4 regions of the Mesorhizobium sp. B2-7-3 genome follow, and region 3 is predicted to be linked to each of the others. Evidence: predicted binding sites of a transcription regulator. Region 3 holds the regulator's gene; each other region holds the start of a gene.
The links. Region 3 encodes PhoB, which activates phosphate uptake and scavenging genes when phosphate is short. Its sites were predicted from a motif close to TGTCATNNANCTGTCAT; they were not measured.

Region 1: the regulator PhoB is predicted to act here: its motif matches at 3,400-3,416, upstream of FJW04_RS27750 (LTA synthase family protein).
Region 2: the regulator PhoB is predicted to act here: its motif matches at 4,637-4,653, upstream of FJW04_RS20270 (acid phosphatase).
Region 4: the regulator PhoB is predicted to act here: its motif matches at 1,243-1,259, upstream of ppk2 (polyphosphate kinase 2).

What each region holds. Positions count from the first base shown of each region.
Region 1 is NZ_VFTY01000016.1:75,392-81,133, reverse strand. It holds gene rpsR (30S ribosomal protein S18) at 123-371, opposite strand; gene rpsF (30S ribosomal protein S6) at 371-859, opposite strand; gene FJW04_RS27750 (LTA synthase family protein) at 1,433-3,394, opposite strand; gene fabD (ACP S-malonyltransferase) at 3,638-4,588, shown strand; gene fabG (3-oxoacyl-[acyl-carrier-protein] reductase) at 4,764-5,501, shown strand; gene FJW04_RS27735 (acyl carrier protein) at 5,713-5,742, shown strand, end outside.
Region 2 is NZ_VFTY01000009.1:18,284-24,025, forward strand. It holds gene FJW04_RS20250 (PLP-dependent aminotransferase family protein) at 1-1,041, opposite strand, end outside; gene FJW04_RS20255 (GNAT family N-acetyltransferase) at 1,218-1,676, opposite strand; gene FJW04_RS20260 (hypothetical protein) at 1,774-2,268, opposite strand; gene FJW04_RS20265 (DUF922 domain-containing protein) at 2,375-2,971, shown strand; gene FJW04_RS20270 (acid phosphatase) at 3,019-4,554, opposite strand; gene FJW04_RS20275 (cytochrome-c peroxidase) at 4,750-5,742, shown strand, end outside.
Region 3 is NZ_VFTY01000002.1:197,062-202,803, forward strand. It holds gene pstC (phosphate ABC transporter permease subunit PstC) at 7-990, shown strand; gene pstA (phosphate ABC transporter permease PstA) at 994-1,845, shown strand; gene pstB (phosphate ABC transporter ATP-binding protein PstB) at 1,842-2,645, shown strand; gene phoU (phosphate signaling complex protein PhoU) at 2,671-3,378, shown strand; gene phoB (phosphate regulon transcriptional regulator PhoB) at 3,398-4,087, shown strand; gene FJW04_RS05015 (ROK family protein) at 4,090-5,325, opposite strand; gene xylF (D-xylose ABC transporter substrate-binding protein) at 5,591-5,742, shown strand, end outside.
Region 4 is NZ_VFTY01000020.1:19,570-25,311, reverse strand. It holds gene FJW04_RS29110 (glycosyl transferase family 90) at 1-16, shown strand, start outside; gene FJW04_RS29105 (aldo/keto reductase) at 41-1,084, opposite strand; gene ppk2 (polyphosphate kinase 2) at 1,367-2,287, shown strand; gene FJW04_RS29095 (dihydrofolate reductase family protein) at 2,357-3,001, opposite strand; partial or broken gene FJW04_RS30505 (glyoxalase superfamily protein) at 3,080-3,190, opposite strand; gene hemB (porphobilinogen synthase) at 3,449-4,480, opposite strand; gene FJW04_RS29080 (DUF2066 domain-containing protein) at 4,594-5,415, opposite strand; gene FJW04_RS29075 (enoyl-CoA hydratase/isomerase family protein) at 5,579-5,742, shown strand, end outside.

The DNA.
Region 1 (5,742 bases), on a different contig from region 3:
TGTCGCTGTCCTGCCTGTCGCGGCAGTTAGAGGTTTGACCTCAACTCGGGATTTGATGCTAACCGGTCATGCCCGTCATGGCCGGTGAAAGGAACGGGCGGCGAACCGCCCGTTCGGAAGACTTAGCGAACCACGTAGGGCAGAAGGCCGAGGAAACGGGCGCGCTTGATCGCCTTGGCGAGCTCGCGCTGCTTCTTCTGGCTGACGGCGGTGATGCGCGACGGCACGATCTTGCCGCGCTCGGAAATGTAGCGCTGCAAAAGACGCACGTCCTTGTAGTCGATCTTCGGGGCGTTGGCGCCGGAGAACGGGCAGGTCTTGCGGCGGCGATGGAAAGGGCGCCGGGTCGGGATCTGGTTGATGTCGACCATTATTCTGCACCCCCTTCAAAACCTTCGCGCGGACGGCGCGGACCACGGTCGCCGCCTTCGCGATCGCCGAACGAACGCGGGCCACGATCGCCGCGGTCGCCGAAGCTGCGGGCCGGCCGATCGCCACGGTCGCGATCGCCAAAGCCACCGCGCTCGGAGCGCTCTTCGCGCTTCTGCATCATGGCCGAAGGGCCTTCCTCATGCGCCTCGACCTTGATGGTCAGGAAGCGCAGCACGTCCTCGGACAGACCCATCTGGCGCTCCATCTCGTTGAGCGCTGCCGGCGGGCAGGTGAGGTCCATCAGCGTGTAGTATGCCTTCCGGTTCTTGTTGACCCGGTAGGTGAGGGACTTCAGTCCCCAGTTCTCGACCCGGCCGACAGACCCGCCATTCGCTGAGATGACGCCCTTGTACTGTTCGACAAGCGCATCGACCTGCTGCTGCGAGAGGTCCTGCCGGGCAAGAAACACATGTTCGTAAAGAGCCATTATGTCTTGGTGCCTTTCTTCGTTTCTCTCCCGGTTCCCGGCGGCAAAAGCCTCTGCAACTTCTCTGACCCGCATGTGCCTCGAAAGGCGCGGGGAAGAAAGGAGCATGACGAGACGGTCGAGAGCGGAGACACGGGAGGCGGAAACGCTTCTGGCTTCACACGAAGGTTCTCGAAAAAACCTCCGGCCCTCCGTTCAGCCCCCAGCTGGGACCGGCAGATTGGCGGCGTCTATAAAGCAATCCGCTGATAAAGCAAGGGCAAGCGGCATCCCTGATGTCGCAGGCCGCAGGAACCCACGTGGCAGCGCCCGGCAGGCCGGCGATTTTCCCGGCAACCGGCCCTTAACCGCAATGTCAGGTCGCACAGGGTTGAGCCACGCCGTCAACGGTCGCCAACCGCACCCATTACAGCGCCTCCGCCTCGAATCCCAGCGTTGTGCCATCAACGATCCGGCCAAGCTGCCGAACGTGTTTCTCTGCCGATCGCCAACAAATTTTCGAAGCTGCAATTGACGAACTGAGCGGCTGCTCCGAAGGCGGGCGGCAGGGAAATTAAGCGCCCGCCGATCGGCTCAACTCGTATGGGCGACGATCTTGTCGACCGTTTCGGGGAAGAAGTCGGGCGCGGCATGGCGCTTGCCGAACATCATGTCGTACTGGATCAGCCGGAAGTCGCGGATCGCCGGGTCAATCTCTTTCTGACGCGACCAGTCTGGCGTGGCCGCCCCGGCCGGCGTGAGCAGCAGGTTGCGGTCGACGACGCGATAGCGCTCCCGCATCTCGCCCAGGAAACCGGTGTAGTAAGGGTGGGTGATGCCGGCGGCGGTGAGGATATGATAGGGCAGGAACGCGGGGCTGACCGTGCCCAGATTCTCGACCGGGCCGGAGCGGTTCGACCAGATGATCAGCGGTGTCGCGTGATGTTCGAGGGCGGCTTCCGGCGTCGGTTCCTTGCGCGGCGCGACGTTGTCCTTCAGGAAGCCGGTCTCGACATAGACCGGTCCGAGCGGCGGCAGGTGGTCACCGAAAAAGGCGACAATCGTGGGCCGCTCGCGCCTCTTGGCCCATTCGATCAGCCGTTCAAGGCCGCGGTCCGCGTCGGCTGAACCTTCGGCGTAGGAGAGCAGCGAGTCGCGCGCCCACTGGCTGATCGGCGCTTGCACCGAATGGGTCGGATTCGAATAACGGTTCGGTTCATAGGGGCCGTGGTTCTGCAGACTGACGGCGAAGAAGAACACCGGGTCCTCGCTGGCGTCCGCTTCGCGTATGATCTCGTCGGTCATCGCCGCGTCGGATGCCAGCGGTCCGCGCTTTTCCATGGGCGGCAGCGTCTCTTCCGATTTGAAGTCGTTGAAACCGAAATCGGCATAGACCGCGCCGCGGTTCCAGAACCAGTTCGTGCCTGGATGGATGGCGCGTGCCCTGTAGCCTTGGCTTTTCAGGAAGGTCGCCATCGACGGCGTCGGGGTGCGGACATATTGCTGGTAGGGGATGCTGCCGGCCGGCAGGAAAGCATTGGAAAAGCCGGTCAGCGCTTCGAATTCGATGTTGGCGGTCATGCCGCCGAATTCGGGCGAGAACATCGAGCCCGATCGGAGCGCCCGCACATTGGGCATCGGATCGGGAGTGATGGTGACTCCGGGCAGCTTGGTTGGATCCCAGAAGGATTCGCTCATGACGATGATGATGTCCGGCTTCTGGGCCGGCACCGAGGCGGTCACCTCGGGCCGCTCGATCGCCGCGATCGCCTTGTCGGAATAGCCCGGCGGTGCCGAGACATGCGCCATCGGCACGTTGAGCGCGAAGGCGAGCGCGAAGCCGTTGGAGGCGTAGTTTTCCTTCTGGTCCCACATGATCGGGATGATCTGCAGCCGGTCCCTGGTCCACGAGAAGGTGGCGTAATCCATGATCGAGACGAAGAAGGCGAGCAGCGGCACCGCCAGCGTCAGCCGGGCAAGGCGGCCCTTGCGGCTGAGGGCCGGAACCTTGCGGCGCCATAGCCGCCAGCCGTAGACGAGCAGGGACAGGCCGGCGACGATGCCCGCGACCATGGCCAGCGCTGTCATTGGCCGCTCGCGCACCAAGAGCGGCAGCAGGGCGAAGATCTGGCGGGCGTAGAGGAAATCCGTCGGGTAGAGCGGATCGCCGAGATAATACGACTTCTGGTGGCCGACAAAGGCCAGCGACAAGGTCAGCGGCGCGACGATCATCAGGCTCTGATGGCTGCGGCCGAGCACCGCGTCGAGACCGATCAGGACCAGCGCGAAGACGACGATAGTTGTCCAGCCCGGCTTGAACGGCTGCAGGAAGAAGGAAACGGTGCCGGCGACATCACCGCGCACGATCAGTTCGATGGCGAACACCAAGACGGCCGAGATCGCCAGGCTGATCAGCCCGTAGCGGACAACAGGCCATCTACGGCCCGGCAGATAGCCGGTGGACGGATCGTCTTCCAGGAACTGCGGCGCCGCGTTGCCGGCACGTTTGAAACTCTTTGCCACTTCAACTTCCCGCCCAAAGACAACCCACGTCATTCGATTGTCATATAATTGTCACGCAAAGCTAGCGCCTGTGGCGGAAATAAGAAGAGCCAGCGAACGATTCGTGAGCGGTTTTCATCAGGTGTGATCGCCAAAAAGCCTTTCGGAACAGGCACTCGCGCGGGGATAGGCCCATCGGCGTGGGCTGAAGTGGCTTGACTTGGCGGCCTGCCTTGCGTCACAGGCAGGGAAAATTCGTAGTATCAGGCAAGCAAAACCAGTCAGGGGAGCCCTCGCATGGCCGTTGCATTCACCTTTCCGGGACAGGGTAGCCAGGCTGTCGGCATGGGCAAGGATCTTGCCGATGCCTTTCCCGAGGCACGCAGGATTTTCCAGGAAGTCGATGACGCGCTCGGCGAAAACCTGTCGAAGCTGATCTGGGAAGGTCCCGAAGAGACGCTGACGCTGACGGCCAACGCGCAGCCGGCGCTGATGGCGGTGTCGCTTGCCGCCATCAAGGCGCTGGAATCGCGCGGCTTCTCGCTGAAGGACAAGGTCGCTTATGTCGCCGGCCATTCGCTGGGCGAATATTCGGCACTCGCCGCCGCCGGCTTCGTTTCCGTTGCCGATGCCGCCCGCCTGCTGCGCATCCGCGGCAACGCCATGCAGGCAGCGGTGCCGGCCGGCGAGGGCGCCATGGCGGCGATCATCGGGTTGGAGCAGGCCGATGTCGAAGCCGCCTGTGCTGAGGCCGCCCTTGGGGCCGGCAAGGGGGCCGTCTGCCAGGTGGCGAACGACAATGGCGGCGGCCAACTGGTCATATCAGGGGCGAAGGCGGCGGTTGAACTGGCAGCGAAACTGTGCACCGAAAAAGGCGCCAAACGGGCGCTGATGCTGCAGGTTTCGGCGCCCTTCCATTCCGCGCTGATGACGCCGGCCGCCAATGTCATGCGCGAGGCACTTGCCGGCGTGACAAAGACCGCGCCAATCGTTCCCGTGGTGTCCAACGTATCGGTGCAGCCGTCGACCGATCCCGACGGGATCGCCGGGCGGCTGGTCGAGCAGGTGACCGGTCGCGTCCGCTGGCGCGAAACGGTGGAGTGGTTCGGCGCCAACGGCGTCACCACGCTTTACGAGATCGGTGCCGGCAAGGTGCTTTCAGGACTGGCTCGTCGCATCAACCGCGACATCGCCACCGCCTCCGTGGGTTCCGCAGCCGAGGTCGAGGCGGCTGTGGCTGCGCTGTGACTTGAATTCTTCGCCGCCGACATCTTCTTTGACGACTTTTTGGAGATATCGGATTGGGGATTACCGCGTAATCTGCGATGTAAAGGACAAGCGTCTGGTCATTCTGGTGGTAACGATTGGCCATCGGGTGATGTTTATCGATAACCGTCCGTACGATTTGAGAAGAGGACAAGAGATGTTCGAACTGACCGGCCGCAAGGCGCTTGTCACCGGCGCATCGGGGGGCATCGGCGAGGCGATCGCCAGGGTGTTGCATGCGCAAGGCGCGACCGTCGGCCTGCACGGCACGCGCGTTGAGAAACTGGAGACGCTGGCCTCCGAATTGGGCGACCGGGTCAAGCTGTTCCCGGCCAACCTGTCGAACCGTGACGAGGTCAAGGCACTCGGCCAGAAGGCGGAGGCCGATCTCGAGGGCGTCGACATCCTGGTCAACAATGCCGGCATCACCAAGGACGGCCTGTTCGTGCGCATGTCGGACGCCGACTGGGATACGGTGATGGAGGTCAATCTCACCGCCGTTTTCCGGCTGACCCGTGAACTCACTCACCCGATGATGCGCCGCCGCCATGGCCGCATCATCAACATCACTTCGGTGGTCGGGGTGACCGGCAATCCCGGCCAGGCGAATTACTGCGCCTCCAAGGCCGGCATGATCGGCTTGTCCAAATCGCTGGCGCAGGAGATCGCCACCCGCAACATCACCGTCAACTGCGTCGCGCCGGGCTTCATCGAATCGGCGATGACCGACAAGCTCAATGACAAGCAGAAAGAGGCGATCATGGCGGCGATCCCCACCAAGCGCATGGGCACCAGTGCCGAAGTGGCGTCCGCCGTTGCTTATCTGGCTTCGAACGAGGCCGCCTACGTAACCGGGCAGACCATACATGTGAATGGCGGTATGGCGATGATCTGAGCGAGGCCCGACAGCAACGCCGACGGGCTGTGAAAACCCACCATTTCGGCTTGGACCTCGGCTATTTTTCGTGTAATGCGGCCCGCAACCCGGCGGTTCGGGCAAAAACCGGTCCGTGGCCGTTGCGTTTCCGGCAGGACCATCTTTCAGCTTGATTAGCGGCATTCCGCCCGCTAACGAAGACAGACAAACAATAGACGAGGATGCCCAAATGAGTGACACCGCAGAGCGCGTCAAGAAG
Region 2 (5,742 bases), on a different contig from region 3:
GGCGACCCGCGCCTCCTTCACCGACCGTGCCAGGAGGTCCGTGGCGTCGGTGCCCTCCGGCAGCGTCACCCAGACGAACATGCCGCCTTCCGGACGGCTCCAGGTCACCCCCTCCGGCATGTTGGCGTCAAGCGCGCCAAGCAGGCCGTCTCGGCGCTCGCGGTAGGCGCCGATGAGTTTTTCCACCTGGCCGTCGAACACGGCTTCGGCGACGCGGTGCATCACCATCTGGTTGACTGACGGGCTGTGCAGGTCCGAAGCCTGCTTCATCAGCACCAGTTTTTCCACCACATGGCGCGGCGCGCAAACCCAGCCGACACGCATGCCCGGCGACAGAATTTTCGAGAACGAGCCGCAATAGAGCGTGCGCGCCTTGTCGATGCCGCCGGACCTGATGCAGTCGAGCGCCAGGATCGGCGGCACACCCTCGCCGTCATAGCGCAGCGCCCGGTAGGCGGCATCCTCGATGACGGCGATGTCGAGCTCGCCGGCAAGGTCGAGCACCGCTTCGCGCTGCTTTCGGTCCAGCGTGTTGCCGGTCGGGTTGGCGAAATCGGGCACCAGATAGGCGAATTTCACCTTGCCGCCATTGGCGGCGGCGGCAGTGTGGTAGGCTTCGGGCGTCATGTTGCCGCCCTCGGGCCGCAGCCGGTCATAGCGGGGCTCGTAGGCGTTGAAGGCCTGCAGCGCGCCGAGATAGGTCGGCCATGTCACCAGCGCGGTATCGCCTGGCGACAGGAACAGCTTGCCGAGATAATCCAGCGCCTGCTGCGAGCCGGAGGTGATGAAGATGTTGGCCTCGTCGCAGGCCACGCCGAGCTTGCCCATTTGCCCGGCGAGCCAGCGCCGCAGCGGCAGATAGCCTTCCGAAACCTGGTATTGGAGTGCTGCCCCCGCTTCCGGCCCGCCGAGCACGTCGGCATAGGCATCGCGGATGGCGTCTGCCGGAAACAGCGACGGATCGGGAATGCCGCCGGCGAAAGAGATGATGTCGGGCTGGTCGAGCAGCTTCAACAGCTCGCGGATTTCGGAGGCCTTCATGCGCGATGAGCGCGAGGCCAGAAGATTCAAAAGGGTCACGACACGCCTCCCCGGACGTTTTTACAATAGGTCAACCTGACTGACCTATATCCGCTTTGCCAGGCGATTTGAATAGTGCCTGAAGGGCTTCCGCTATACGCCAGTCACCGCCAGGCCCGAACCGGCACGGGTTTCCGCTAAAGGCTCTTCTTGTAACCAATATGGCTGGCACTGAAGCCGAGCCCTTCATAGAAGCGGTGCGCATCCGCTCGCCCCTTGTCGGTGGTGAGCTGCACAAGGCCGCAGCCCCGCGCCCGGCACTCGTCGATCGCCCATTCGAACATCTTCTTGCCGACGCTGTCGGAGCGCCTGCCGCTGACAACGCGAACCGCCTCGATCTGCCCGCGCCAGCCGCCCTTGCGCGAAATACCGGCAAGGAAGCTGATCTGCAAGGTGCCGATTACCTCCGCGCCATCCACGGCCACGGCAAGCAGCTGATTGGGATCGGCATCGATGGCGTTGAAGGCATCGATATAACCCTGCGCCAACGGCAACGAGGCGTCTTCGCGGGCGGCACCCAGCGGATCGTCGGCGAGCATGGCGACGATGGCTGGCAGGTCGGAGGCTTGCGCCTTGCGGAATTGGATGTCGGTCATGGACGTGAGATACGGCCGCCCGGCGCTGGCGGCAAGCCGCTGATGGAATGGATCAATGGGCGGCAGGACAATGAGGGGCGGCGCAACCTCTCGAGGTTCAATCCCCGTCGCCCGCGGGCTTCGCCTTGCCGCACTGCGCCAGCACCTTGCCGATTGCCCCACTGGAACCCTTCAGCGCAAAACTGATCGAACCATATTTGGCAGCGCTGACCGACACGTCCCCCTTGGACCGCAACAGGTCGAGCAGCGGGTCCCCCTTCTCCAGATCGACCACGAAATAATTGTACATCGCCTCCAGCTGCAGGGTCTTGGTCACCGTCTTGCCGTCGGCCTTGAAGTCGAACGCGCCGCTGATGCCCGGTTCCAGTTGTTGGCCGCTGGCGCCCAGATCGTAGCTCAGCACCGGTTTGTCGTAGCAATTGAGCATCAGATAGGCGTCGCCCTTCGGCCCGCCGCAGACCGAAGCGGTCAGCACGCTGCCACCCTCGTCTTCCTCCATCTTGGCGCTCCAGCCGCCGCAGGATGCCGCGAAGGCCGATTGCGAGCCAAGCACCGCCGCCAAGGCACCGGCGGCAACGAGATTTCTTCTCATGACTTCCCCCTCCGGGCCATTTGCAGCGCCCGCCGGCAGCATATAGGAAAAGCCGTTGAATAGCGTTGCCTGAATGGCAGGGCCGCGCGCCTCGGAGAGAGCAGTGTTGAGAGCCTGTGTTCGCCTGTATCTTCCGACCGCCGCCCTGGTGGCCTTGCCGCTTGCGGCGCATGCCGAGTGGAAGCCTGTCGAGAAGGTCGAGACCTACGCCATTTCAGGCCAGTCCGGGCTCGAGCTCTACCGGTCGATTGGCGAGAACGGGCCGAATGTCGGCATTACCCGCGCCATTGCTCACACCAATTTCAAGCTGACCTGGACCAGGGATTATCAGCCGCGTGCCGGAGCCTGCGTGCTGGTCTCGGCCAAGCCAAAGCTCATCATCACCTACACCTTGCCCAGCCCCTCCTCGCCGCTGCCGTCCGCCATCCAGAAGAACTGGGAGGTTTTCCTCGCAGGCGTCAGCGCCCACGAAAAGGTGCATGGCGCGACCATTGTCGACATGGCGCGCAAGATCGAGGCGGCGACGGTCGGCCTCACCGTTCCCGACGATCCCAAATGCAGCAAGATCCGGGTCGAGATGACCAAACGCCTGTCCGCCCTTTCGCAGGCGCAGCGGCAGGCAAGCCGCGATTTCGACCGCATCGAACTCGGCCAGGGCGGCAATCTGCAAAAGCTCATTCTTGCCCTGGTCAATGGCGGCTGAGCCACCGCGCCTCGCGGCGCGGTGGCATATTCGCGGTTCGCTCCGCCCTAGCGGCTGAGATTAAGCGCGGCTGACAAATCCCCCATCGGCGGCTCGCCATTGGCGGCCAGCGCCTTGTCGCGGGCGACGATGCCCGTCAGCACCGGCAGATCGTAGCGCGCGGTGATGAAGCGCAGGATCGACGTCGTATCGTATTGCGTGTGGTCGACCGTGCCCATCCTGGCATAGGGCGAGACGATGAAGGCCGGGATGCGGTTGCCCGGGCCCCAGCGGTCGGCCTTGGGCGGCGCGACGTGATCCCAGAAGCCGCCATTCTCGTCATAGGTGATGACGACCAGCATGTGGCTCCATTGCGGGCTCTTCTCCAGATGCGCGACGAGGTCGGCCAGATGCCGGTCGCCCGATGTCACGTCGGCATAGCCTGAGTGCTCGTTGAGATTGCCCTGCGGCTTGTAGAAGGCGACCTGCGGCAGCTTGCCGTCGTCGATCGCCTTGATGAACTCGGCGCCATCCAGGCCGCCATCCCTGAGATGCTCGGTGCGCGCGGCGGTGCCGGGCGCGTAGGCGGCGAAATAGTTGAACGGCTGGTGGTGGAACTGGAAGTTCGGCACCGGCGTGGCGTTCTTGCCGTCGAGGGTCGCCTGCCAGGCGCCGGCGTACCAGGCCCAGTCGACCCCCTTCAGCGACAGGAGATCGCCGATGGTGATGTCGTGCTGCGGCGGCAGCGTGGTGGGCGCGGCCGGATCGGCCAGCGCCTTGTCACCGCCCTCTGCAGGCTTGTTGGCGCTCGGCTCGTAAGGCGGCTGCATGGTGTTGACGGCGTAAAAATCGGGCGTGATGGCGCCGTCATTGACGAATTTCGGCACACCGCCCAGCGCCGACGGCGGCGAATTGTCGGCCACCTTCAAGGTCGTGCCGTCGGCCTCGACCACCGCGATCTGGCCCTTGATCGGACTGGTGTCGGCATGCGGATAGAACGGCGCGCAGGCGCAGGCGAGCTGGAAATGGTTGAGGAAGGAGCCGCCAAAGGCGCCCTGGAAGAAATTGTCGGCCAGCACATATTTCTTCGCCACCTGCCACATCGGCAGGCTCGAGCCGTCATAATGGCCCATGACCAGCCCGCCGGAATCGGCCCAGGCGACGAATTTATCGTTCTTGCCGCCGTCGATCTGCATCTGCTCCTGGTAGAAACGGTGCCACAAATCGTGGGTGATGACATTGGTGCCTTCGTTGAAGCCCTTGGGATCGTCGATGGCGAAGGCCGCGTTGGCAAGATGCGCGGTCTGCGCCTCCGTCACCACGGGCGTGACGCCCTTTCCGGTCAGCCCGCCCCAGGCCGGCGGCAGTTCGGTCAGCGGCTTGCCGTCGCGGTCGAGCTGGCGCGCCTGGTCGGCCGAGACATTGGCCAGTCCATTGGCGCCGGGGAAGCCACCATAAAGATTATCGAAGCTGCGGTTCTCTGCATAAATGACGACGACGGTGTCGATCTTGTCGAAGCCGGGAGGTGCGGCATTGGCGGCCGCAAGGGGAAACAAGGCCGAACCGGCCAGACAGAAGGAAGTGAGGAACTTGGGCCTCGTCATGGAAAGACCTCGTGGCTTGACTGTGGCTATGGGGCTTATGCGGCTATGGCGCGGGAACCATGGGCAGCTAACGTGGATGCCTTGTCACCTTTGTGACATCCGCCGCCGCGGCGAACACGGTTTCGTGAGCACTGGGAGCGGTCATCAATCCGTTGCACTGCGTTCTTATTTCCGGGCCAAAGCGGACCGTGCCCCATGATGATGAGACGATGGAAAAGCCTGGTGATCGCGAGTGCAGCGATCTCGACCTTTGGCTTTGCCGCACCCCCGAATACGGCGGGGCCGGACGGCGTCCATCCCGGTCCGCTGTCGCGTGGGCAAGCCTTCGCACGCGCCGAGGCGCTGACTGCCTTGGGGCGAAAGATGTTCTTCGACCCGGCGCTCTCGGCGTCGGGAAAACAGGCCTGTTCCTCCTGCCACGATCCACGCCATGCCTTCGGTCCGGCCTCGGCCACACCGGTCGAAATGGGCGGCCCGAACCTCGACCAGTCCGGCGTGCGCGCGGTGCCGTCGCTGCGCTACATCCAGGCCGCGCCCGCCTTCACCGAGCATTTCCACGATTCCGAGGACGAGGGCGACGAGAGCGTCGACAATGGCCCGACCGGCGGTCTGACCTGGGACGGCCGCGCCGATCACGGTGTGGACCAGGCGAAAATCCCCCTGCTCTCGCCGTTCGAGATGGCAAACAAGGATGCCGTGGCGGTCACCGCCGCCTTGCGCAAGTCAGCCTATGCCGATGACTTCAAGGCAACCTTCGGCAACGATGTCTTCGACCGCCCGGACGATGCCTTCGACGCCGCCGCCGAGGCGCTTGGCACGTTCGAGCAGAGCGCGGTCGACTTCTACCCCTATTCCAGCCGCTACGACGCCTTCCTCGCCGGCAAGGCGACGCTATCGGCGCGGGAACTGCATGGCCGCGCCCTGTTCGAGGACGAGGCGAAAGGCAATTGCGCCTCCTGCCACCTCAGCGAACCGGCCAATGACGGTGAGCCGCCGCAATTCACCGATTTCGGCCTCATCGCCATCGCCGTGCCGCGCAATCCGGCCATCCCGGCCAACGCCGACCCGGCCTATGTCGATCTCGGCCTGTGCGGTCCCCTGCGCACCGATTTCCGTGGCCGCACCGACTATTGCGGCCTGTTCAAGACACCGAGCCTGCGCAACGTGGCGCTGCGCAAGAGCTTCTTC
Region 3 (5,742 bases):
CTTGACATGAGCGCTGCCCACGAAGCCTTGCCAGCCATTCGAGGTTCACGCGACGCCACCGTCAGACGGTTCGCGTTGACCGATTCGATCTTCCATGGGCTGACCCGCGCCGCCGCCATTCTCGTGCTGGTGCTGCTCGGCGGCGTCGCCATCTCGCTGTTCGCCGGTTCCTGGCAGGCACTGTCGACCTTCGGCTTCTCCTTTCTGACCACCGAGAGCTGGAATCCCGTCACCGAGAAATTCGGCGCCCTGGCGCCGATCTATGGCACCATCATCACTTCGGCCATCGCCATTCTGATCGCTGTGCCGCTCGGTATCGGCATCGCCATTTTTCTCACCGAGCTTTGCCCGCGTCCGCTCCGGCGCCCGATCGGCATGGCCGTGGAACTGCTGGCCGGCATCCCCTCGATCATCTACGGCATCTGGGGCCTGTTCGTGCTGGCACCGTTCCTGCAGACGACAGTGCAACCTTTCATCATCAACGTGTTCCACGGCATTCCCGGCCTTAACAGCCTGTTTGCCGGGCCTCCTTATGGCATCGGCCTGCTGACCTCGGCGATGATCCTGGCCATCATGATCCTGCCTTTCATCACCTCGATCACCAAGGATGTGTTCGATACGGTGCCGCCGGTGCTGAAGGAGTCCGCCTACGGCATTGGCTGCACGACCTGGGAGGTAACACGCCGGGTCGTCGTCCCCTACACCCGCATCGGCATCATGGGCGGCGTCATGCTTGCGCTCGGCCGTGCACTCGGTGAAACCATGGCGGTCACCTTCGTCATCGGCAACGCCCACCGGATCAGCGCCTCGCTGTTCGCGCCGGCAACGACGATCTCGGCAACCATCGCCAACGAATTCACCGAAGCCGTCGGCGATCTCTACACCTCCTCGTTGGTGGCGCTCGGTCTGATCCTGTTCGTCATCACCTTCCTCATCCTTGCCATCGCCCGCTACATGCTGATGCGCATCGATGCCCGTACCGGAGTCTGACCGATGTCGACAGCCGCATCGCTTCACCAGAGCCGCAAGCGCAAGAACGGCGTGATGATGACGCTCTGCGTCATCGCCGCCGGCATCGGCCTTGCCTGGCTGGCGCTGATCCTCGGCGCGCTGCTCTATAAGGGCCTGTCGGGCGTTTCGCTCTCAGTGTTCACGGAAATGACCCCGCCGCCCGGTGATGCCGGTGGCCTGCTCAACGCCATCTACGGCAGCATCGTGATGACCATTATCGGCATCGTCGTCGGCACGCCGATCGGCGTGCTGGCCGGCACCTACATGGCCGAATATGGCCGCTTTTCGAAGCTCACCACCGTGGTGCGCTTTATCAACGACATCCTGCTGTCGGCGCCCTCAATCATCATCGGCCTGTTCGTCTACGAATTGATGGTACGGCCGATGGGGCATTTCTCGGCCATCGCCGGTGCCGTGGCACTGGCCATCCTGGTCATTCCCGTCGTGGTGCGTACCACCGAGGACATGCTCAACCTTGTGCCGAACGCTTTGCGCGAGGCCGGCACGGCGATTGGCGCGCCGCGCTGGGTGGTGATCCGTTCGGTGGCCTACCGCGCGGCGATGTCCGGCATCGTCACCGGCATATTGTTGGCCATTGCCCGCATTTCCGGCGAGACGGCGCCGCTACTCTTCACAGCGCTCAACAACCAGTTCTGGTCGAGCAATCTCAATGCGCCGATGGCCAGCCTGCCGGTGACCATCTTCCAGTTCGCTCTCAGCCCTTACGAGGAGTGGCAGCAACTGGCGTGGACCGGCGCACTCATAATCACATTGACGGTTCTCGCGCTCAGCATCTTTGCGCGCAGCCTGACCGGACGCAGAGAGGACAAATGAGCCAGATGTTGTCTCCAGACATGACGATTGCGACAGAGGCAGCCGCCAAGGCGAAGATCGAGGTCAAGAACCTCAATTTCTACTACGGCCAGTCGAAGGCGCTGAAAGACATCACCTTGTCGCTGCCCGAGCGCAGCGTGACGGCCTTCATCGGACCGTCGGGTTGCGGAAAGTCGACGCTGCTGCGCGTCTTCAACCGCATCTACGAGCTCTACCCCAAGCAGACCGCCGAGGGTCAGGTGCTGCTCGACGGCCAGAACGTTCTCGACCGCTCGCAGGACCTCAACCTGTTGCGCACCAAGATCGGCATGGTGTTCCAGAAGCCGACGCCGTTCCCGATGTCGATCTATGAGAATATCGCCTTCGGCGTCAGGCTCTATGAGAAGATCGGCAAGGCCGAGATGGACGGCCGTGTCGAGCAGGCGTTGAAACGCGCCGCGCTGTGGAACGAGGTCAAGGACAAGCTCAACGCCAGCGGCCTCAGCCTGTCGGGCGGCCAGCAGCAGCGGCTTTGCATCGCCCGCACCGTGGCGGTCAAGCCGGAGGTCATCCTGCTCGACGAGCCGGCCTCGGCGCTCGACCCATTGTCGACCGCCAAGATCGAGGAATTGATCGACGAGTTGCAGGCCGACTACACGATCGTCATCGTCACCCACAACATGCAGCAGGCCGCGCGCGTCTCGAAGCAGACGGCTTTCATGTATCTGGGCGAGCTGGTCGAATTCGACAAGACCGAGAAGATCTTCACGTCGCCTCGCGAGAAGCGCACGCAGGACTATATCACCGGCCGCTTCGGCTGATCTCACGCATACGAGGACCAGGATCATGGCCGAACACACAGTCGCAGCCTTCGACGAGGATCTCGGGCAGATCAGCAGGCTGATCAGCGACATGGGCGATCTCGCCGGCACGATGGTCGGCGGCGCCACCAAGGCGCTGCTGAATTCCGACAATGCGCTGGCACAGCGCGTCGTCTCCGACGACGCCATCATGGACGCGCGCCAGCGCGAACTCGATGATCGCGCCATCACCCTAATCGCCAAGCGCCAGCCGATGGCCGACGATCTGCGTCATGTCGTCGGCTCGATCCGCATGGCGGGCGATCTCGAACGCATCGGCGACCTTGCCAAGAACATCGCCAAGCGCGTCGGCTCGGTCGGCCTCACCGCCACGCCGCGCGACTTGTCGCATTCCATCGACTCCATGGCGCAGCTGGTGCTGATCCAGGTGCAGGGCGTCGTCGAGGAATATGCGGCCGGCGATGCCGCCGCCCTCGCCAAGCTCAGGAATGACGACGAACGCATCGACGTCAAATACACTTCGGTCTTCCGCGAACTCCTGACTTACATGATGGAGGATCCCCGCAACATCACGGCTTGCACGCATCTTTTGTTCTGCGCCAAGAATCTCGAACGCATCGGCGACCATGTGACCAACATCGCCGAGAATGCGTATTATGTGCTGACCGGCACGCAACTGCCCGCCAACCGTCCGAAGCAGGACGAGACGGCGATGTCGGTGCCGGCGGCTTGACGGCAGGGATGATCGATCGATGATCGCGCCACGCATCATGGTGGTGGAGGACGAGGAGCCGCTGGGCGTGCTCCTCCGCTACAACCTGGAGTCCGAGGGTTACCAGGTCGAGGTGGTGACACGCGGCGACGAAGCCGAGATACGCCTCCAGGAAAACGTGCCCGACCTGCTGGTGCTCGACTGGATGGTGCCGGCGGTTTCCGGCATCGAACTCTGTCGGCGCCTGCGCATGCGGCCCGAGACGGAGCGATTGCCGATCATCATGCTGACGGCGCGCGGCGAGGAGAGCGATCGCGTGCGCGGCCTCTCGACCGGCGCCGACGACTATCTGGTCAAGCCGTTCTCGACGCCGGAATTCATGGCCCGGGTCAAGGCGCTGCTGCGCCGCGCCAAACCGGAAGTGCTGTCCAGCGTGCTCAAGGTCGGCGACATCGTGCTCGACCGCGAATCGCACCGGGTCTATCGCAAGAAGAGCGAGATCCGGCTCGGACCGACCGAGTTCAGGCTGCTCGAATTCATGATGCGCCATCCCGGCCGCGTGTTCTCGCGCAGCCAGTTGCTCGACAATGTCTGGGGCGAGACGATCTACATCGACGAGCGCACCGTGGATGTGCATGTCGGCCGCCTGCGCAAGGCGGTCAACAATGGCCGCATGCCCGATGTGATACGCACCATCCGTGGCGCGGGCTACGCAATCCGCGAGGATTGAGATCAGGCCACGTTCTTGCCGGATCTCACCTGCACGCCCGGCGCGAAGATCTCCTGGTCGACGAAGGTGAGCGCGCGCATGGCGCAGCCCTCGCGGATCAGCGGCAATTCGTTCGGCTCTGTATCGAAGGAAATCGACGTCGAATGCTGGCCGCCGGCGGTCTGGGCGATGGCCTCACGCAAGGCCGGCTCGATCAGATCGAAGGCGGCGGCGCTGACGCCGACCATCGCAACCGGCGCCGGATCGATCAGCGCGAACAAGCTGCCAAGGCCATAGCCCAGCGCCTCGCCGGCCTTGCGATAGGCCTCGCGCTCCGGTCCGTCTCTTTCGCGCGCCGTGGCCGCCAATGCGCGCATGTCGGCGTCGCTGACGTCGACCGGTTTGGCGTCCTCACCCATCTGTCCTGCATTACGCCAGATGGCATAGTTGCCGGCATAGGCCTCGACGCAGCCGCGCCGCCCGCAGCGGCAGAGCGCGCCGCCGGGGCGATGGATCATGTGGCCGAACTCGCCGCCCGAGGAATGGGTGCCGGTGAACAGCTCGCCCTTCAGCACCAGGCCCATGCCGATGCCGTGCGAGAGCAGGATGGCGATGAAGTCGTCGCGGTAGCGCTCGGGGTCGCGCCAGCGCAGCGCCACAGCCATCATGTTGCAGTCGTTCTCCATGGTGGCGGGGATGCCGAATTCGGCTTCGAGTATATCGGCGAAGGCAATGTCCGTCTGCGGCGTGATCGGCGACCACAGCATGGCGCGCGCCTCGGTGTCGGTGATGCCCTGGATCGCCAGCGCGATGCGGGCAATGCTGGCGACATCGAGGTCGGGATCCTCGAGGCGGCGCCGGACGATGGCCACGCATTCGCCGATCAGCGCCTCGCGCGACATGGTCAGCGTGTCCAGCCGGCGCTGCTCCTCCGATATCACCTGGCCGGCGTAGTCGATGACGGCGACGGAGAGGAAATTCAGCGACAGCACCACGGTCATGACCGCCGCGGCCTCGGGGTTGAGACAAAGGCCCACCTGCGGCCGGCCGCGTTTCAGTGAGCCGGCCTCGTTCGGCTTGCCTTCGCTCAGGATACCTTCGCCGATCAGGTCGGCTGATATCGCCGATATGGTCGAGTGGCTCAGGGCGGTGGTGGCGGCGATCTCAGTGCGCGAGGGCTGGCCACCCCGGCGCACGGCTCCAATCACCATTGCGCGGTTGCGCCGGCGCAGATCGTCGTGGCGGATTCCGACCGACATGATTTCCCTCCCCGTCGCCGCGGTTCTTGACGCCCCCTCGAACACCTCCGGCAACGGGTCGAATACTGGCAGAAGCGGCTGGGGCTGTCATTTATTTATTGCGGGGCTCGAAAAAAGGCTTCCGGCACCTCAAAATCCGTCAGAATCGATGTTGACAGTGTTCCGGCGATGGACCAGTGTTTTTTCGAGGCTCGAAAAAATTAGGGCCTTTGTGCCGGCCTTAGGGCCAGTTTGGTCGCGCCACACGCGGCGCAGGGAGGATATCATGAAGAGATTCACAGTCGCCATTCTGGCGGGTGTCGCCATGTCGCTGACGCTGGCGTCGGTCGCGCAGGCGAAGGGCAAGGTTATCGGCGTGTCGTGGTCCAACTTCCAGGAGGAGCGCTGGAAGACCGACGAGGCCGCCATGAAGAAGGC
Region 4 (5,742 bases), on a different contig from region 3:
GTTTATCGGCGGCTAGCTCTTGCTCTCTGCCTGACGCTGATCAGATATCGCTGCGGTCGAGAACCAGATCGGCTGGGCCGAAGCGATCCTTCGCTGTCAGTTGCTGGTGCCAGTAGGGGTAGAGCAGAGCCGGCCGGCTGACCGCGTCGAGGCGCTGGCGTTCTTCGGTGCCGAGCTTCAGGGCCGCCGCCGCAAGGTTGTCCTTGAGCTGAACGTCATTGCGGGCACCGATCACCAGCGAGGAGACGGCAGGGCGTCCGAGCAGCCAGGCGAGCGCCACCTGCGCCGCCGAGACGCCACGATCCTTGCCGATCTCGACCAGCACATCGACAATCCGCCACAGCCGGTCCTCGTCGCGGATCGGCGGCTCGGACCAGCCGGCAAGCTGGCGAGCGGTCGGGCTGTCGCGGCGGTATTTGCCCGACAGCAGGCCGCCGGCGAGCGGGCTCCAGACCAAAACGCCCAGCCCTTGGTCGACCGAGATCGGCAAGAGCTCGTACTCGGCCTCGCGCGCTTCCAGCGTATAGTGGATCTGCTGGGTGACGAAGCGTTGCTGGTGACGGCTGTCGCTGATGGAAAGCGCCTTCATCACCTGCCAGCCGGAATAGTTGGAGCAGCCGATGTAGCGCACCTTGCCCTGGCTGACCAAACTGTCGAGCGCGGCAACGGTCTCCTCGAGCGGAGTGAGGCCGTCCCATTGGTGGACGAAATAGATGTCGATGACATCGGTCTTCAAGCGCTTCAGGCTGCTCTCGCATTCACGGATCAGATGATGGCGCGACAGGCCCTCGTCGTTCGGGCCCTTGCCGATCCGCATCCGCGCCTTGGACGCGATCAGCACATCGTTCTTGCGCTTGCCGCCGAGAGCTTCGCCTATGATCTCTTCGGAGAGGCCGTTGGAATAGACATTGGCGGTGTCGATGAGGTTGATGCCGGCATCGATGCACATATCGATCATCCGCTTGGCTTCGGCGAGATCGCTGTTGCCGACCGCGGCGAAGGGCCCGGCGCCGCCGAATGTCATGGTGCCAAGCGTCAGTGTCGAAACCTTCAGGCCGGAACGGCCAAGGGTGCGGTATTCCATGTCAGATCCTCACGATTTTGTTGAAGAGGCGTGCCGGCAAGGCAGGCCTGGAAGGCGACCGCGCATTTGTAGGACAATTCGGCCGGCTTGTCGCCATGCGACGACGGTCGATCGATCAGACATCGCGGAATTTGCAACGTCGGCAATTGCGCCTGTGCTGCAATAAAACCGTCACCGCCGGCCTATATTGAAGTCGGCTCAGGTGTTTCCATTCCCGGCCGCCGGCCAGCAATTTGGAGCGCCCAGTGGTAACCGACAGGGCTTGCAAGCGGAGCAGTTGATATGACCGAGCTGAAACAGAATTCCCCTGCCAAGGACTGGCTTGAAGCCGAGCTCGCCGACACGCTCGACGAGGACTATGAGCTCGAAATGTCGGAGCCGGCCCTCTCGATGGAGATCGCCAAGATCTACAAGAACTCGCATCCGCCTTCGATCGATCGCATGCAGTATTTTCGCGACCTGATCAGCCTCCAGTCCGAATTGATCAAGCTGCAATCCTGGGTCGCCTACCACAAGAAGAAACTGGTGGTGATATTCGAGGGCCGCGACTCCGCTGGCAAGGGCGGCGTCATCAAGCGCATCACACAGCGGCTCAATCCGCGTATCTGCCGCGTCGTGGCGCTTCCGGCTCCGACCGAACGCGAGAAGTCGCAATGGTATTTCCAGCGCTATGTCCCGCATTTGCCGGCAGGCGGCGAGATCGTTTTGCTCGACCGCTCCTGGTACAACCGCTCCGGCGTCGAACGGGTAATGGGTTTTGCCAGCCCCGAGCAGGTCGAGGAGTTCTTCCATGACGTGCCGGAGTTCGAGCGCATGCTGGTGCGCTCGGGCATCACCGTGGTCAAATATTGGTTCTCGATCACCGACGAGGAACAGCAAATGCGCTTCCTGATGCGGATCCACGACCCGATGAAACAGTGGAAGCTGTCGCCGATGGACCTGCAGTCGCGGGTGCGCTGGGAACACTACACCAAGGCCAAGGAGGAGACCTTCGCCCGCACCAACATTCCCGAGGCGCCCTGGTTCATCGTCGAGGGTAACGACAAGAAGCGCGCGCGGCTGAACTGCATCGACCATCTGCTCAAGCAGCTGCCGTATGAAGAGGTGCCGCACGAGGAGATCACGCTGCCGGAGCGCGTCTTCAACCCGGAATACGAGCGCCAGGTGCTGCCGCGCGAGCTTTACGTGCCGGAGAAGTATTGAGCGAGAGTTTTGTCTTTCTCCCCGTATAGTGACGGGGAGAAATGGGCTTTCGTCGAGGGTTTCGCCACCTTACGCCCGCTTGATCACCACGTGCGTGGCCAGTGCCGTCGCCACCTGTTCGCCGCACTGGTAGCCCAGATTCAGCATGTCGAGGCCCGCAAAAAGGTTCTCGCCTCTGCCAAGCAGCACCGGCGAGATCGCCAGGTGCATCTCGTCGATCAGCTTTTCCTGCAGATACTGCCGGATGGTGGAGACGCCGCCGCCGACCCGCACATCCTTGCCTGACGCGGCGACTTTGGCTTGTTCGAGAGCCGAATGGATGCCGTCGGTTACGAAATAAAAAGTCGTGCCGCCTTCCATCACGATGGGATCGCGCTTGTAATGAGTCAGCACGAAGGTCGGGACGTGATAGGGCGGATTGTCGCCCCACCAACCCTTCCAGCTGTCGTCAGGCCACTCGCCCCGGATCGGCCCGAACATGTTGCGGCCGAGGATCCAGGCGCCGACATTCTCGAAGCTGCGCGCCGCAAAGTCTTCGTCAACGCCTGTCTCGCCGCCTTCCTGGCCAAACATCTTGCGGAAGGTGCGAGTGCTGAAAGCCCATTTGTGCAGGGCCGGTCCGCCGACACCGAGCGGATTTTCAAGGCTCTGATCGGGACCGGCGCCATAGCCGTCAAGCGACAGGCTGAAAGCGTTGACGCGAAGTTTGGACATGAGGACCTCCTCCTTGAGAACCGGTTGTATTCCGAATCTTGCCGCCAAGCTACGGCCGCCGCTTCATTGGCCGGTCAGTTGGCGCGCGACGATCTCAAGGGCCTCGCTGTGCCTGATCGGCAGGTCGCGGGCGGCAAGCGCCTCCCGCATGGCTTTCGCCATCGTCTTGGCATCGCGATAGGCAAGCATGTCCGTTCCTCGGTCACGGCGAAGCCTTTGTCAGTGCCCGCAATGCCGACACCTTCGCCCGACGGTGAAACGAGTCAGGAAGCATCCTCAGGAGGCGTTCGCCATACCTCTTGGCCGAGGTGCGGGCTGCCGGCCGCTTCCGGCCATGCTTCCATCATAGCTGCAGCCGCCAGTTTTTGTCAGCGGGTTTTCGATAGAACCGCCGACCAGTTGAAAGAGTGGTGACATCTACTGAAGTGCCTTGCCCGGGAAGTCGGGCTACCCTTTCAGCATCACGGCCACTTCGGGTGCGAAATAGGTCAGGATGCCGTCGCAGCCGGCGCGCTTGAAGGCGAGCAACGATTCCAGCATCGCCTTCTCTCCATCGATCCAGCCATTGGAATCAGCCGCCTTGATCATCGAATATTCGCCCGAGACCTGATAGGCGAAGGTCGGCATCTGGAATTCGTCCTTCAGCCGGCGGATGATGTCGAGATAGGGCAGGCCGGGCTTGACCATCAGCATGTCTGCGCCCTCGGCGATGTCCTGGTCGGCCTCGCGCACCGCCTCGTCCGAATTGGCGTGGTCGATATAATAGGTCTTCTTGTCGCCCTTGAGCAGACCGGCGGTGCCGACCGCCTCGCGATAGGGACCGTAGAAGGCCGAGGCGAATTTGGTGGCGTAGGACATGATCGCCACGTCCTGGAAACCGTTGGCGTCGAGCGCATCGCGGATGGCGCCGATGCGGCCGTCCATCATGTCGGACGGCGCGATGATGTCGGCGCCGGCCGCCGCCTGGATGACGGCCGCCGCGGCGACCTGTTCGACTGTCTCGTCATTGACGATGATGCCGTCGCGCAGGATGCCGTCATGGCCATGGCTGGTGAACGGGTCGAGTGCGGCGTCTGTGATGATGCCGATCTCGGGCACCGCGTCCTTGATGGCGCGCGTGGCGCGGTTGATGATATTTTCCGGGTCGAGGATGTGGGACCCCGTCTGGTCGCGCAGGCCGAGATCGACGTTGGGAAAGGTGGCAAGAGCGGGGATGCCGAGCTTGGCCGCGCGTTCGGCCTCCTTGACGGCAAGGTCGACCGACAGCCGGAAGACGCCGGGCATGGCGGCAATCGGCTCCCGGACATTCCTGCCCTCGACGACGAAGATCGGCCAGATCAGGTCGTCCACCGAAAGCCTGTTCTCCTGCACGAGCCGGCGCGACCAGTCGGCCTTGCGCATGCGGCGCAGGCGGCGGCTGCCGGTGACATCGTCGACGCTGCGCGCGCCGGCAGCTTTTGCTGGGGTGAATTTGTTCATGGCCAAAACTCCGGATCGGCGGCTTTTACCACGAGCTTTTGGTGCTGACCAATGCGACACGTTTGTGCCAGTGCCGAAAGCCGCCACAGCGCTGTCCCACCACGCCTATTGGTTCAGGGCTGCCCGTTGCCCGAAAGGATCTGTGCCGCGCCTCCGATTGCCACACGGAACGCGTCGTCGAAGCTGACACCGCGCACCTGCCAACGATAGGTCTTGCCGTGATCGGCCAGTCGCCAATCGGCGACCCAGCCCAGTTCCTTGTCGCTCCACACGATGCTGCCGGCGAGCGCTCGGTCGCCTCCGGCTTGCTTGGCCACTCGATCCAGCCTTGCCATGTCCGTCGCGCGCAGCGCTTCTTCGCCCAAGCCGGCAAGTTGCGCGGCCTTGGGAAACGCGACATGCATCAGCATCGGCCCGCTGGCATTGACGAAGGATTCGCGCATCGTCTCGCCACGCCCTTCCTCGGCGCTCAGCATGAAATGCCGCGCGCCTTGTTCGGTCGTGAGGAAGACGGTGAGTGTCGGCCGCTCGCCAAGCCAGGGCCTGCTGCCGAGCGACGCCAGCAGCCTGTCGATCGCATCAGGCTTGTAGAAGCAGGTGAGATCATGCGGCCGGTCATGCGTCCCTTGCTCGTCATGGATCGGAATGCCCTCCATCCGGTCATGGTAGCGGAACGAGTCGACAAAGCTGCCGGCCTTGTCGCGCAGCGCGTCCATTTCGCGTCTGGCAAGCAGCCGCTGATCGCCCGAAACACGGACGAGCACCTTGTCGAGGCAGGTCCTGAAGCCGAGCTGACGATTTTCTTCACCCTGGCCGGTGACAATGGTCTGCGAGTGGTAAAGGTCGCCAAGGTCGGCTGCCCCCGCGGGGACATTGGTTGCCCACAAAAACGACAGGCAACTCAGAACAAAGGCAAAGCGCAAAAATTGCGGCATGGCTAAGTATCCTGCTCTCGGCCTGTAGTACCGGCCACCAATGTCTAGCATCGGCGACCGCTAGCCGCCAAGATCGAGGCGGCCAGACTGCAGCCATTGACGCACCCATGTGCCGCCTTTAGCACTTCAGTCCCGCAGGCGCGGGAACAAGGATTCTCTGGCGATGGATTTTGGTGGAGGCGACGAAATTCGCTTCGAAAGGTTGGGCAGGGCCGGGGTCGTCACGCTGACACGGCCGCAGGCGCTCAATGCCGTCACCCATCGCATGATCAAGGCGCTGGGCAAGGCCCTGCGGTCCTGGGAACGCGACGAGGGGGTGGATGTCGT